Regions from separate parts of the Saccharopolyspora sp. NPDC002376 genome, predicted to be linked through region 1. Evidence: riboswitches for the same ligand, from Rfam matches in the RefSeq annotation. Region 1 holds a riboswitch; each other region holds the start of a gene.
What was found. Region 1 has a riboswitch for cobalamin ahead of ACWCO2_RS27470 (ribonucleoside-diphosphate reductase subunit alpha). Riboswitches for the same ligand answer to the same signal wherever they lie in the genome.

Region 1 (5,015 bases):
AGCGCCCAGGCGTCCTTGTCGGAGATCGACGGGATCTCCCGGTACATGTTGAACAGCTCGCCCTCGTCGAGGCCGAGGCTCTCGCAGATGTACTGGAAGGTGTGCGTGTGCACGGCTTCCTCGAAGGCCTGGCGCAGCAGGTACTGGCGGCATTCGGGGTTGGTGATGTGCCGGTAGACCGCGAGCACGATGTTGTTGGCGACCAGGGACTCCGCGGTGGCGAAGAACCCGAGGTTGCGCTTGAGCATCAGCCGTTCGTCGTCGCTGAGTCCGTCGGTGGACTTCCACAGCGCGATGTCGGCCTGCATCGAGATCTCGGTGGGCATCCAGTGGTTGTTGCAGCCGGCGAGGTACTTCTCCCACGCCCAGCCGTACTTCAGCGGCAGCAGCTGGTTGACGTCGGCGCGGGCGTTGATCATCGCCTTCTCGCTGACGTCGACGCGCCCGCCGGAGCGGTCGATCTCGCCGAGCCCGGCGGAGGCGGAGGAGGATTGCAGGGAGGTCATGCCGTGGTGCTCCAGGAGGAAGTTCGGTTCAGGAGGAGAGCCAGGTTCACCCGGGCCTAGATGACAGCGGCGCGAAGCGCCACCGTAGGGGTGGCGGTCGGGAGAGGGAATGGTCAATTTCTCGCGGAATTGACCATCCCCCGGGACGTCACTGGCAGGCTTCGCAGTCCGGGTCTTCGACGGAGCAGGCCACTCCGGTCGTGGTCGGGATCGCGGTGGGCGTGGTCGGGACGGCGTTGAGCTTGCCGTCGGTGCCGCGCAGGGTGCTCTTCTCCACGTGGGTCGCGCTGGTGGAGCGCAGGTAGTACGTGGTCTTGAGGCCCTTGCGCCAGGCCAGCCGGTAGAGCTCGTCGAGCTTGCGACCGCTGGGGGCGGCGACGTAGAGGTTCAGCGACTGGGCCTGGTCGATCCACTTCTGCCGGCGCGCCGCGGCGTCGACCAGCCAGTGCGGCTCGATCTCGAATGCGGTGGCGTAGAGCTCCTTGAGCTCCTGCGGGATCCGGTCGATCGGCAGCAGGCTTCCGTCGTGGAGCTTCAGGTCGGCGACCATCTCCTCGTCCCACAGCCCGACGCGCTTGAGGTCGGCGACCAGGTGCGGGTTGACCACCGTGAAGTCGCCGGACATGTTCGCCTTGACGTACAGGTTCCGGTAGACCGGCTCGATCGACTGGTTGACGCCGCAGATGTTGGCGATGGTCGCAGTCGGCGCGATGGCCATCACGTTGGAGTTGCGCATCCCGTCGCGGACGACGCGTTCCCGCAGCGCCGCCCAGTCCATGGTGGACGAACGGTCGAGGTCGATGTCACCACCGCGGGCTTCGGCGAGCAGCTCCAGCGAGTCGATCGGCAGCACGCCCTGGCTCCACAGCGACCCGTCGAAGGTCTCGTAGCGGCCGCGCTCCGCCGCCAGCTGGCTGGACGCGCTGATCGCGTGGTAGCTGATCAGCTCCATGCTGCGGTCGGCGAACTCCACCGCGTCCTGCGTCGACGGCGCGATGCGCTGCACGAACAGCGCGTCGGCGAAGCCCATCAGCCCCAGCCCGATCGGCCGGTGCCGCAGGTTGGACCGGCGGGCCTCCGGGATCGTGTAGAAGTTGATGTCGATGACGTTGTCCAGCATCCGGACCGCGGTGCGGGTGGTGCGCTCCAGGCGCTCGGCGTCGATCCCGTCGGCCGTCACGTGGTGTGCCAGGTTGATCGAGCCGAGGTTGCACACCGCGACCTCGTCGACGCTGGTGTTCAGGGTGATCTCGGTGCACAGGTTCGAGGAGTGCACCACGCCCGAGTGCTGCTGCGGGGACCGCAGGTTGCACGGGTCCTTGAAGGTGATCCACGGGTGCCCGGTCTCGAACAGCATCGTCAGCATCCGCCGCCACAGCTCGACCGCGCGGACCCGCTTGAACACCGCGATCTCACCGCGATCGGCGGCCTGCTCGTAGGCGCGGTAGCGCTCGGCGAACGCCGTGCCGTAGAGGTCGTGCAGGTCCGGCGTCTCGTCGGGGGAGAACAGCGTCCACTGCTCGTCGGCCTCGACCCGGCGCAGGAATTCGTCGGGCACCCAGTTCGCCGTGTTCATGTCGTGGGTGCGGCGCCGGTCGTCGCCGGTGTTCTTGCGCAGGTCGAGGAATTCCTCGACGTCGATGTGCCAGGTCTCCAGGTAGGCGCAGACCGCGCCCTTGCGCTTACCGCCCTGGTTGACCGCCACCGCCGTGTCGTTGGCGATCTTCAGGAACGGCACCACGCCCTGCGACTTGCCGTTGGTGCCCTTGATGTGCGCGCCGATGCCGCGCACCGGCGTCCAATCATTGCCGAGGCCGCCGGCGTACTTCGACAGCAGCGCGTTGTTGCTGATCGAGTGGAAGATGCCGGACAGGTCGTCGTCCACAGTGGTCAGGAAGCACGAGGACAGCTGGGGGCGGGTGGTGCCGGCGTTGAACAGCGTCGGCGTCGAGCACATGAAGTCGAACGACGACAGCAGCTGGTAGAACTCGATCGCGCGGGCTTCGCGGTCGTCCTCGCGCAGCGCCAGGCCCATCGCCACCCGCATGAAGAAGGCCTGCGGCAGCTCGAAGCGCACGCCGCCCTCGTGCAGGAAGTACCGGTCGTAGAGGGTCTGCAGACCCAGGAAGCCGAACTCCAGGTCGCGTTCGGGCTTCAGCGCGCGGCCCAGGCGGTCAAGGTCGAAGTTCGCCAGCTCCGGGTCCAGCTGCTCGAGCACCACCCCCCGGCGCACGTATTCGGCGAAGTGCTCGGCGTAGTCCGAGTCCGGCTCCACGCCGAGGAACTCCAGCGCTTCGCGGCGCATCCGGTTCAGCAGCAGGCGGGCGGTGACCTGCGAGTAGTTCGGTTCGGTCTCGATCAGGGTGCGGGCAGCCATGATCTGGGCCAGCGAGAGCTCGTCGTCGCTGATCCCCGCGTAGCCGGTGCGCCGCACCTCGTCGAGCACGGCTTCAGCGGACACGCCGGACAATCCGGCGCATGCCTGGTGGACCGTGGTGGACACCTCGGTCCAGTCGTTGAGTGTGGCCGTCACTGGCTCTCTCCCCTCGCGAGCTCTGCGGACCACGAGCGCGCGCGAGAAGACCAAGGCGACGAGCGCCGCCGATCGTCCACGCGGACCCGCCCTCGAGGCCCCGGACAGCACGCCTTGTCGCGTGCACCGGTGGCAGGTCTTCGGACTCACGGGCGGCCTACTGGTCGTGGCTTCCCAGGCGTTGGCCCAGTGCTCTACCGCCGCCCGGAATGGGCGGTCAGGTCACGACGGTCGTTCCCGTTCACCGCTGCGGGGCAGTCCCGGATTCGCACCGGGTTCCCTCTTGCCTCACCAGATCGCTCCGGTGAACCACCAGCGAGCGACACACTACATGTTGGGTTTGGGGCTGATGTGAATGGGCAGATATCGGCGTGTTGTGCTCCCCGGCCGGGTGGCAGAAACTTGCGACCGGAGCCTGCCGAAAGGGGTTGCCCGTGGACGAGGCGCAGCTGTGGTCGTTGCTGGAGGAGCTGACCACGGCGGAGAAAGCCCGGCTGCTGACCGGCGCCAGCTTCTGGACGTCGCATCCTATGCCGAAGGTCGGACTGCGCTCGATGGTGCTCTCCGACGGTCCGAACGGGGTGCGCGGAACGGAGTGGGACGAGAGCGACACGTCGCTGCTGCTGCCGGTGGCGTCCGCGATGGGGGCCACTTGGGACCGGACAGCGGCCCGGGCGGCGGGGGAGCTGTTCGGCGACGAGGCGCGTCGCCGGGGTGCGCACGTGGTGCTGGCGCCGACGGTGAACGTGCACCGGAGTCCGTTCGGCGGCAGGCACTTCGAGAATGTCCGGGTTGCCGCATGGGGCGAAGTCGTTGCGGTTGCGGGCGAATGTGAGCGCGGAACTCGGCGAGCACGTGTTCGGGGTGAACGGCACCGGGCACTTCCGGGCCGAGGTCTCGGGCCGTGAGGTGCTGGCGGCGGACGTGGCGCGCACGGCGGATGTCGACGACCTGCTGGCGGACCTGCTGGAACCGCCGGAGCAGCGGTTCAACGTCGTGCTGGTGGATTCGGACCTGGATTCGTCGGGGCAGATGGCGTTGACCGTGGACTTCACCCCGGAGAACACCGCGGGCCTGGTTTCGGTCGAGCTCGGCCACCGGGCGCGGGAGTGGGACGACGCGAGCGAGCTCGCCGCGGCGCTCGCGGTCGCCCGAGGCGCCGATGTCGCGGTGGTGGTGGTCGGCACCAACGACGAGGTCGAGACCGAGGGACGGGACCGGAGTTCGCTGGATCTGCCGGGCGCGCAGGACGAACTGGTCCGCGAGGTGCTGGCGGTGAACCCGAACACCGTGGTGGTGGTCAACGCCGGAGCGCCGGTGCTCATGCCGTGGAGTGGCGAAGTTCCGGCGGTGCTGTGGACGTGGTTCGGGAGCCAGGAGTACGGCGACGCGCTCGCAGACGTCCTGCTGGGGCGAGCGGAGCCGGGCGGTCGGTTGCCGACCACCTTCCCGGCGGCGCTGGCCGACGTCCCGGTGCCGCTTCCCGCGGTGCAGCCGGTGGACGGCGAACTCCGCTACGACGAGGGAAATTCAGTCGGTTACCGCGCCTACCTGGATCGCGGTGCGACGCCGGCGTTCCACTTCGGATACGGGCTCGGCTACACCACGTGGGAGTATCTGGAAGCTGCGGTCGACGACAACGTGGTGCGGGTGAAGCTCCGCAACACCGGTGACCGGGCCGGTCGCGAAGTCGTCCAGGTCTATGCCGCGGATCCGCTGCGCCTCGCGGGTTTCGCCGTCGTCGAGGCCGACGCAGGAACCGAGGTCACGGTGAACGTGGACGTCGAACCGGGCTTCGACGAGCTCCGCATCGGAAGCAGCGTCGCAGACCTCCGCCTGATCGCTCCGCGCTGATCCGCCGCGATTCCAATGAGCCTTTTCATCCTGTCTGGCCTGTGACCGCGAAGCACGACGGCGCCGCGCGTCGAGGGTCGCATGCGCTGCAGGCGCATAGCCCACCCCCGCAACCGGCACCC
Region 2 (5,015 bases), on a different contig from region 1:
CGGCACTGGCGATCGACCTGCTCACCCAGCCCGAGCGGCTGCAGGCGCTCAAGGACGAGTTCGCCGAGCGCACCAAGGACGTCGAGTGGCGCAGCATGCTGCCCGCCGACTTCGAGCCGCCGATGTACGAACCCCCGGAGTGGTTCTTGAAGCGCACCCGCCAGTCCTGGCCGCCGCGCAACATCACCTGGCCCCCGCCCCGCGTGGTCTCCCGGGAGAAGTTCTCCTCCCTCGGGCCGGACCTCGCGCCCCAGACCTGACGTGGGGGTGCTGCGGGTGGTGCCGTGAGTGGTGGGAGTACGGCACCACCCGCAACCCGCGTGGTCAGGGCAGGTCGCGGCGGACCGCTTCCGTTGCGCTGACCAGGTTCTTCAGGGCCGGCTCGACCTCCGCGTAGCCGCGGGTCTTCAGACCGCAGTCCGGGTTCACCCAGAGCCGGTCCGCCGGGACCGAGCGCAGGGCCGCCCGCAGCAGGTCGGTCACCTCCGCCGCGTCCGGCACCCGCGGGGAGTGGATGTCGTACACGCCCGGCCCGACGCCGCGGCCGAAGCCCACCTCGTTGAGGTCGTCCAGCACCTCCATCCGCGAGCGGGCGGCTTCGATGCTGGTCACGTCGGCGTCCAGCGCCACGATCGCGTCGATCACGTCGCCGAACTCCGAGTAGCACAGGTGCGTGTGGATCTGGGTGGAGTCGGCGACGCCGGAGGTCGCCAGGCGGAACGCCGACACCGCCCACTCCAGGTACGCCTCGTGCTGGGCCGCACGCAGCGGGAGGAGTTCGCGCAGCGCCGGCTCGTCCACCTGGATCACCCGGATCCCGGCCGCCTCCAGGTCCTGGACCTCGTCGCGGATGGCCATCGCGACCTGCGCGGCGGTGTCGCCCAGCGGCTGGTCGTCGCGGACGAACGACCAGGCCAGGATGGTGACCGGCCCGGTGAGCATGCCCTTGACCGGCTTCGACGTGAGCTTCTGCGCGTAGGTCGCCCACTCGACGGTCATCGGCTCCGGCCGGAACACGTCGCCGTAGAGGATCGGCGGTCGCACGCAGCGGGATCCGTAGGACTGCACCCAGCCGTTGGCGGTGCTGATGAACCCGTCCAGGTGCTCGGCGAAGTACTGCACCATGTCGTTGCGCTCGGGTTCGCCGTGCACCAGCACGTCGAGGCCGATCGCCTCCTGCAGTTCGATCACGCGCTTGATCTCGTCGCGCATCCGCTGCTGGTAACTGGCCCGGTCGATGCGTCCGCCCTGGAACGCCGCGCGCGCCTTGCGGACGTCGGTGGTCTGCGGGAACGAACCGATCGTCGTGGTCGGCAACGGCGGCAGCTGCAAGGACTTCTGCTGCGCCGCACGCCGCTTCTGGTAGTCGCCGCGCTGCGAGTGCTCCGGCCGCAGCGACTCCAGCCGCGCGCGGACGCGGTTGTTGCGCACGCGCGTCGCACCCGCCCGGTCGGCGATGGCGTCGCGTGCGGCGGAGAGCTCGTCGGCCACGACGTCCCGACCGTCCCGCAGAGCACGCCCGAGCACCACGACCTCGTGGATCTTCTGCGCGGCGAAGGCCAGCCAGGACTTGACCTGCGGATCGATGTCCTCGACCTGAACGTCGTAGGGCACGTGCAGCAGCGAGCACGACGTGCTCACGGCGACCTCACCGGCCAAGCCGAGCAGGGTGGCCGCCGTGGTGAGCGCGCGGTCGAGGTCGGTGCGCCAGATGTTGCGCCCGTCGACGAGCCCGGCGACCAGCGTCTTGTCCCGCAACCCCGGCACCCCGGACAGCGAATCCACAGTGGACGGATCGGTCACCAGGTCCACGCCGAACGCTTCAACCCGAGTTCCCGCGAGTACCCGCAGGGCCTCGCCGAAGTCGCCGAAGTACCCCGCTACCAGCAGCTTCGGCCGTGCGGACAGCCCGCCTAGCTGCCGATAGGCATCGCCGAGCGCCTTGAGCTGCTCGGGCGTGCGGTCAGCGGCGAACGCGGGCTCGTCGAGCTGCACCCACTCGACCCCGGCGCGGTGCAGCTCGCGCAGCAGTTCGGCGTAGGCCTCGAGGAGTTCAGGCAACTTGCCCAGCGGCTGGAAGGAATCCCCCGCGGCGGACTTGGCCAGCAGCAGGAAGGTCAGCGGACCGACCATCACCGGGCGCGTGGTCACCCCGGCCTCCAGCGCCTCGCGGTACTGCTCGACGGGCGTGCGGTCGGCCAACGAGAACTTCGTGCCCGGACCGATTTCCGGCACCAGGTAGTGGTAGTTGGTGTCGAACCACTTGGTCATCTCCAAAGGCGCCACCGCATCCACGCCCCGCGCCATCGCGAAGTAGGTGTCCAGCGGTCCGAGTCCGAGCTCGGTGTAGCGCTTGGGCACCGCACCGAAGGTGACGGCGGTGTCGAGAACCTGGTCGTAGTAGGAAAAAGTGTTGCTGGGCACCGAGTCCAGGCCGGCGTCGCGCAGCCGGCGCCAGGTGTCGACGCGCAGGTTCCGGGCGGTTTCGCGCAGTTCCGCCTCGCTGGAACGGCCCGCCCAGTAGCTCTCCAGGGCTCGTTTCAGCTCTCGCTTCGGGCCGATCCGGGGATACCCGAGTACGGTCGATCCGATTTTGCCGGTCAAGTCCTCACCTCGCGAGCTCGACATCAGGGGTGCCGAGGTCGTGCGGGCGTGGACCAGCGGGCAGGCAGCAGCCGCTCGTCGGTCAGGTCCTCCCACGAGACCTCGAACCGCGCCCACCGGTCAGCGGGCGCACCGGCGGCAGGTCTTCGGACTCGCGGGCGCTCTCCGAATCGGAGATTCCTATTGGCCGTCGCTTCCCAGAAGTTGGCGTCCAGTGCTCGATGACGGCGGTCGTTCCCGCTCACCGCTGCGGGGCAGTCCCGGATTCGCACCGGGTTCCCTCTTGCCTCGTCCCCTCCCGCTGCGCGGAAGCGGACGAACCACCAGCACTGCCAAGGCTATCCACCGAACCCCCGTTGGCAAGGCCCGTCCAGTATCCGGCCGCCGTCCACCGCGGCTGAAGTCGATCTCTCCGATGCTGAGATCCACGCCACACTCGATCAGCCCCGCTTCGGAGATGTAGTATCTGTACTACATATCGACGAATGTACATTACAGAAGGTACTGGGGAAATGACAGCTACCAACGACCACGCGATACCGCCATCCACCGATACGACCGTGCTCGACGTTCGCGACCTGCGGATGAGCTACGGAACGACGGACGTGCTCAAAGGCGTCGACTTCACCGCGCGCCGCGGTGAAGTCCTCGCGCTCCTGGGGCCCAACGGGGCGGGCAAGAGCACCACGATCGAGATCCTGGAAGGCTTCCGGATGCGGTCGGGCGGCGACGTCCGAGTCCTCGGCGCCGACCCGGCGCACGGCGACGAGCGCTGGCGGGCGCGGCTCGGCGTCGTGCTCCAGTCCTGGCGCGACCACGGCAAGTGGAAGGTGCGCGAACTGCTGTCACACCTGAGCAGCTACTACACGCCCTACCGCAAGCCGTGGAACACCGACGACCTCGTCGACGCGGTCGGGCTGACCGAGCACGCGGACAAGCGCATCCGGCAGCTCTCCGGTGGGCAGCGGCGCCGGCTGGACGTGGCGATCGGCATCGTCGGCCGCCCGGAACTGCTGTTCCTGGACGAACCCACGGTGGGCTTCGACCCGCAGGCCCGGCGCGAGTTCCACGACCTGGTGCACCAGCTCGCCGACGAGGACACCACCGTCCTGCTCACCACGCACGACCTGGACGAGGTGGAGAAGCTGGCCGACCGCATCTTGATCCTGGCTGGCGGCCGCATCGTCGCCGACGGTTCCGCCGACCAGCTCTCCCGGCAGGTCACCGCCGATTCCGAGATCAAGTGGTCCGTCGACGGCCAGCGGTTCGTGCACTCCGCGGCGGACGCGACCGCCTTCGTCCGCGAGCTGCTCGCGCAGCACGGCGAATCCGTAGCCGACCTCGAAGTGCGCCGGGCAACCTTGGAGGACACCTACATGGCGCTGGTGCAGGCGCACGAGTCCGGGCACGGCGAGATCGCCGCGCTGCCGTTCGCGAACGTGGAGGTGAACCGGTGAACGCCAACACCGTGCGTGTCGGGCTGCAGCGAGGGTGGATCGAGTTCCGCCAGACCTTGGCCAACCGGCAGGACCTGATGGGCTACCTGGCGCCGACCGTGATCCTGCTCGTGGTGCTGTCCTCCCAACGCAGTTCCGTCGTGAACGGCGTCGCGCTCGGGATGACGAGCGTACCCGGCGCGCTCGGCATGACCATCGCGCTCGGCGGGCTGATCAGCACGGGACAGATGCTGGTCACCGAACGCGAGGACGGCACGCTGCTGCGGGCCAAAGCCGTGCCGCACGGCATGTTCGGTTACCTGATCGGCAAGATCGTGCTGATCATCGGGATGACCTTCATCAGCATGGCGATCCTGCTGATCCCGTGCCTGGTGATGTTCGAGGGCTTCACGCTCGGCCTGGGTTCGTGGTTGGGCGTGCTCGGGCTGACGGTCCTGGGCCTGACCGCGACGATCCCGATCGGGGCGAGCCTCGGCTCGCTGTTCAACACACCGAGCAGCATGGCGCTGATGTTCCTGCCGATGATGGGACTGGTCGCGATCTCCGGGATCTTCTTCCCCATCACCGTCTTCCCGGAATGGGTGCAGTGGATCGCGCAGGTCTTCCCGATGTACTGGCTGGGCCTGGGCATGCGCTCGGCGCTGCTGCCGGACGCGGCGGTGACGGCCGAGATCGGCGAGTCCTGGCGGCACCTGGAAACTATCGGGATGCTCGGCCTGTGGGCCGTGCTCGGACTCAGCGTGGCCCCGGTGATCCTGCGGCGGATGGCGCGGCGCGAGTCCGGTTCGATCGTGGCAGCGCGGAGGGAGAAAGCCATGCAGCGCGTGCGCTGACGGCGGAGGGAACATGAGCGAGACGATCTACAACCGCATCGCGATGCTGCGCGCGGAACGGGGAACCTCCCGCCGCCAGCTCGCCGAGGCCCTCGGCGTGCACTACCAAACGGTGGGCTAC
Region 3 (5,015 bases), on a different contig from region 1:
CCGACCGCGCGATGCTCCGGCCGTGGCGAGCGCTGTGGTAGGCGATCACCTCGGCCTGCTCGATCAGCCGGGCGGCCTTGACCGTCACCAGTTCCGGGTCGCCAGGACCGAGGCCCACGCCGTAGAGCGTGCCCTTGCCGTTGCTGCTCACTCTTCCTCGCTCGCGATCGCGTTGATGGCGGCTACCGCCATGGCGCTGCCGCCCCGACGGCCGCGCACCACCAGGTGCTCCAAACCGCTCGGGTGCGCTGCCAGCGCGTCCTTGGATTCCGCCGCACCGATGAACCCGACCGGTAGGCCCAGCACCGCGGCGGGCTTGTCGGCACCGTCCTCGATCATTTCCAGCAGCCGGAACAACGCCGTCGGCGCATTGCCGATGGCGACCACGGACCCGGCCAGTTGATCGCGCCAGAGCTCCAAAGCCGCCGCACTGCGGGTCGTGTTCAGCTCGCGGGCCAGTTCCGGAACCCGCTCGTTGGACAGCGTGCAGATCACCGGGTTGTCCGCCGGCAGGCGCCGCCTGGTCACGCCCGCGGCGACCATCGCGGCGTCGCACAGGATCGGCGCACCCTCGCGCAGCGCCGCACGCGCGTTGGCCACCACCTCCGGCGAGAACGCGATGTCCTCGACCAGGTCGACCATGCCGCAGGCGTGGATCATCCGCACCGCGACGCCGGCCACGTCCGGCGGCAAGCCGTCCAGCCGGGCTTCCGAGCGGATCGTGGCGAAGGAGCGGCGGTAGATCTCCGCACCTTCCCGGACGTATTCGGGCACCCCGCGGTAGCGGGAGCTGTTCTCGTTCACACTTTCCTCCGTGCCGCGCCGAGCGCGGCGGATACCTGGTCGACATCGGCTTCGGAAGTCCGCGTCGCCCCGTCGAGACCGATCTCGTAGCCGACCTCGGTGGCCAGCACTTCCACGACGCGCCCCGGCGGTCGGCCGCAGCGTCGCTCGCATCCCGACCAGTGCACCGGCAGGTCACCGAGCGACGACGAGCGTCGGGCGTCTTCCCGGACATCGGCCAGCGCCTTCGCGCACCCGGGCCGACCAGCGCACGTGGTCACCCCGACCCCGGCCGAAGCGGGGTCGGTGAGCAGGCCGCGCGCACCGAGTTCCGACGCCCACCGACCGGCTTCGTCCGGTCGCATGCCAGGCAGGACCGCGGTCCGCCAAGGTGTCAGGCGCAGTTCGCCCGCGGCGTCGGATGCGGCGGTGATGATATCCACCTGTTCTCGCGTCAGACGGCCCAGTGGTGCGCCCGCCACGACGGAAACCGTTCCGTCACGCCGAATCACGCGCCCGACCTGCGCATGCGTGGTCGGCACCGGGGGCATCGGATCGGCGGAAACAGCCTCGGCGCCCAGTCGTTCAGCGATCCGTCGCGCCCCGCCGTCGAGTTCGGCCAATCGCCATGCCGAACAGCCCTGCGCTGCCTTCTCCACCAAGAAAGCTTCGGCGGCTGCGATGGCGACTCCAACGGCTCGCTGCGGGGTCGTTCGTACACCAGAATCCATTCCGGCGAGCAGCAACGCGACGGTGTCCGCGAACATCGCTCGCAGCGCGACATCGGCGCCGAGCGAGCTGACGTCGCCGCTGCCGTCATCGACCGCGAACAGGAAACGTCCAGGCAGTTCGGCCAACTCCGGAGTCGCGCAGAGCGCCGCGTCGAGTTCGGCCGCCACCGCTCGCACGTCCACCAGCTCGCGCCCATCAGCGGAGGGCGAGCCGATGATGTTGCGAACTCGCTCGTGCGTGTCCGACGGCAACAACCCCGCTTCGCGCAGCCGCGCGGCGAGCTCCTGCGACGCCCCGGGCGGCAGGCCGCGGACCTGCAGGTTCGCCCGCGAAGTCAGCTCCAGTCCACCGTCCCCCAACGCCGCGACGGCAGCCAACGCACGAACCTGGGACGGGGTCAGCGCGCCGCCGGGAACGCGGATCCGGGCCAGTCCGCCGTCGGCGGCCTCGTGCACCCGCAACGCGCCAGGACACGCATCCCGTTCAGGTCTGGCTCTTCGCAACACGCGGCAGATACTACGGACCCGGGTAGTTGCGGACGCAAACCAAACGCGGTGCGACGCGCATCATGCTCGCGAACCTTGACGTAGGATCACCCCGTTGCGGAAAGTAGTTCGCAGCATCATGCGGCGATGTGCGGAGGAAGTCGGTGCGAATCCGGCGCGGTCCCGCCACTGTCACCGGGGAGCGGACTCCACGATGCCACTGTCCTAACAGGACGGGAAGGCGGAGCGAGCGCTGATCCGGGAGCCAGGAGACTCCGGTCGCCGTTGGACCTGCCGACCGGGGCGAGGAACCCCGAGAGAGGTGCCGTCATGCGCTGCGCAAGCGCGCCCTGGCCCAGCGACGCCGTTCGCCGAGCCGAGGAGCGATCCGCATGATCCTACTTCTGTCCACTTCGGACACAGACCTGCTCAGCGCCCGTGCCGCCGACGCCGACTTCCGGCTCGGCAACCCCGCCCGGCTGGGCGTGGATGACCTGCCGCCGCTGCTGGAGGACGTCGAGCTGGTCGTGGTGCGGCTGCTCGGCGGCCGCCGGGCCTGGGAAGAGGGCCTGGACGCGCTGCTGGCGGGACCGCGCCCGGTGGTCGTGCTCGGCGGTGAGCAGGCCCCGGACGCCGAGCTGATGGAGTGCTCGACGGTGCCGGCCGGGGTGTGCGCCGAAGCGCACCGCTACCTCGCCCATGGCGGCCCGGACAACCTCGCTCAGCTGCACCGATTCCTCTCCGACACGGTTCTGCTCACCGGCCACGGCTTCGAACCGCCGGCGGAAACGCCGTCCTGGGGCGTGCTCGAACGGACCCCGCAGCGCACCGAAGGCCCGACCGTCGCGGTGCTCTACTACCGAGCGCACCACATGGCGGGCAACACCGCGTTCGCGCACGCGCTGTGCGAGGCGATCGAGGACGCCGGCGGCCAAGCCCTACCGCTGTTCTGCGCCTCGCTGCGCGCACCCGACCCGGAACTGCTGGAACAGCTGGGCAAAGCGGACGCGCTGGTCGTCACCGTGCTCGCCGCCGGAGGCACCAAGCCCGCCACCGCTTCGGCCGGTGGTGACGACGAGGCGTGGGACGTCGGCGCGCTCGCCGAACTCGACATCCCGATCTTGCAAGGCCTGTGCCTGACCAGCAGCCGCGCCGCGTGGGAGGAGAACGACGAAGGCCTGTCGCCGCTGGACATGGCCACGCAGGTGGCAGTGCCCGAGTTCGACGGCCGCTTGATCACGGTTCCGTTCTCGTTCAAGGAGAACGACGCCGAAGGCCTGCCGGTCTACGTCGCCGATCCTGAACGGGCGGCCCGCGTCGCCGGCATCGCGGTCCGCCACGCCGCGCTGCGGCACATCCCGCCGCAGGACAAGCGCCTGGCGCTGATGCTGTCGGCCTACCCGACCAAGCACTCCCGGATCGGCAACGCGGTCGGCCTGGACACCCCGGTCAGCGCGGTCCGCCTGCTGCGGGAGCTGCGCGACCAGGGCTACGACATCGGCCCGGCGGACGGTCCGGACGCACTGCCCGGTGTCGCCGACCAGGACGGCGATTCGCTGATCCACGCGCTCATCGCCGCTGGTGGCCAGGACCGCGACTGGCTGTCCGAAGAGCAGTTGAGCGGCAACCCGGTCCGCATTCCCGCGCGCCGGTACGCGGAGTGGTTCGCGACGTTGCCCGAGGACCTGCGCGGCGAGATCGAGCAGCACTGGGGAGTGCCGCCCGGCGAGCTGTTCGTCGACCGCTCCCAGGACCCGGACGGCGAGATCGTGCTCGCCGCCGTCCGCGCGGGCAACGTCGTGCTGATGGTGCAGCCGCCGCGTGGTTTCGGGGAGAACCCGATCGCGATCTACCACGACCCGGACCTGCCGCCGAGCCACCACTACCTGGCCGCCTACCGCTGGCTGATCGACGAGTTCGGCGCGCACGCGATGGTGCACCTGGGCAAGCACGGCAACCTCGAGTGGCTGCCTGGCAAGACCGCCGGCATGTCCGCCTCCTGCTCCCCCGACGCTGCGCTGGCCGACCTGCCGCTGATCTACCCGTTCCTGGTCAACGACCCCGGCGAGGGCACGCAAGCCAAGCGCCGCGTGCACGCCACCCTCGTCGACCACCTGGTGCCGCCGATGGCCCGCGCGGAGAGCTACGGCGACATCGCGCGGCTGGAGCAGCTGCTCGACGAGCACGCCAACATCTCCGCGATGGACCCGGCGAAGCTGCCCGCCATCCGCAGCCAGATCTGGACGCTGATGCAGGCCGCCAAGCTCGACCACGACCTCGGCCTGGACGAAAGGCCGCACGACGCGGAGTTCGACGACATGCTGCTGCACGTCGACGGCTGGCTGTGCGAGGTCAAGGACGCCCAGATCCGCGACGGCCTGCACGTGCTCGGCGACGCCCCGACCGGCGAGGCCCGGGTCAACCTCGTGCTCGCGATGCTGCGGGCCCGCCAGATGTGGAGCGGGCAGAGCGCCGCGCTGCCCGGACTTCGCGAAGCGCTCGGACTCACCGAGGACGGCAGCGCGGCCCGCGAACAGGTCGACGACGTCGAAACCCGCGCGCACGCCCTGGTCCAGGGCATGGAGGACCGCGGTTGGAAAACCGTTGCTGCGGCGGAGGTTTGCCGGGAGGTCCTCGGCGAGACCAACGACGCGGTCGTGCAGGTGCTGGAGTTCGCCGCGAACGAGGTGGTGCCGCGGCTCGCGGCGACGACCGACGAGATGACCGCGACACTGCACGCCCTCGAAGGCGGCTACGTTCCCGCCGGTCCCAGCGGATCGCCGCTGCGCGGGCTGGTCAACGTGCTGCCCACCGGCCGCAACTTCTACTCGGTCGACCCCAAGGCCGTGCCGAGCCGGCTCGCGTGGGAAACCGGTTGGGCCATCGCGGAATCCCTGCTCGACCGCTACCGCGCCGACACCGGTGAATGGCCGCGCTCGGTCGGCCTGTCGGTGTGGGGCACCAGCGCGATGCGCACCTCCGGTGACGACATCGCCGAGGTGCTGGCGCTGCTCG

Region 2: it holds a riboswitch for cobalamin, as region 1 does, so the genes downstream of both, metE (5-methyltetrahydropteroyltriglutamate--homocysteine S-methyltransferase) here and ACWCO2_RS27470 (ribonucleoside-diphosphate reductase subunit alpha) in region 1, are expected to answer to the same signal.
Region 3: it holds a riboswitch for cobalamin, as region 1 does, so the genes downstream of both, cobN (cobaltochelatase subunit CobN) here and ACWCO2_RS27470 (ribonucleoside-diphosphate reductase subunit alpha) in region 1, are expected to answer to the same signal.

Annotation. Positions count from the first base shown of each region.
Region 1 covers NZ_JBSFBZ010000050.1:999-6,013, forward strand. Annotated here, with positions in the region: gene ACWCO2_RS27465 (ribonucleotide-diphosphate reductase subunit beta) at 1-506, opposite strand, end outside; gene ACWCO2_RS27470 (ribonucleoside-diphosphate reductase subunit alpha) at 655-3,039, opposite strand; cobalamin riboswitch at 3,154-3,368, opposite strand; gene ACWCO2_RS27475 (glycoside hydrolase family 3 N-terminal domain-containing protein) at 3,474-3,947, shown strand; gene ACWCO2_RS27480 (glycoside hydrolase family 3 protein) at 3,871-4,893, shown strand.
Region 2 covers NZ_JBSFBZ010000003.1:58,091-63,105, reverse strand. Annotated here, with positions in the region: gene ACWCO2_RS03260 (amidohydrolase) at 1-260, shown strand, start outside; gene metE (5-methyltetrahydropteroyltriglutamate--homocysteine S-methyltransferase) at 325-2,604, opposite strand; cobalamin riboswitch at 2,725-2,944, opposite strand; gene ACWCO2_RS03250 (ABC transporter ATP-binding protein) at 3,117-4,061, shown strand; gene ACWCO2_RS03245 (ABC transporter permease) at 4,058-4,894, shown strand; gene ACWCO2_RS03240 (helix-turn-helix transcriptional regulator) at 4,908-5,015, shown strand, end outside.
Region 3 covers NZ_JBSFBZ010000011.1:120,607-125,621, forward strand. Annotated here, with positions in the region: gene ACWCO2_RS10955 (precorrin-2 C(20)-methyltransferase) at 1-151, opposite strand, end outside; gene ACWCO2_RS10960 (precorrin-8X methylmutase) at 148-774, opposite strand; gene ACWCO2_RS10965 (precorrin-3B synthase) at 801-1,970, opposite strand; cobalamin riboswitch at 2,114-2,294, shown strand; gene cobN (cobaltochelatase subunit CobN) at 2,393-5,015, shown strand, end outside.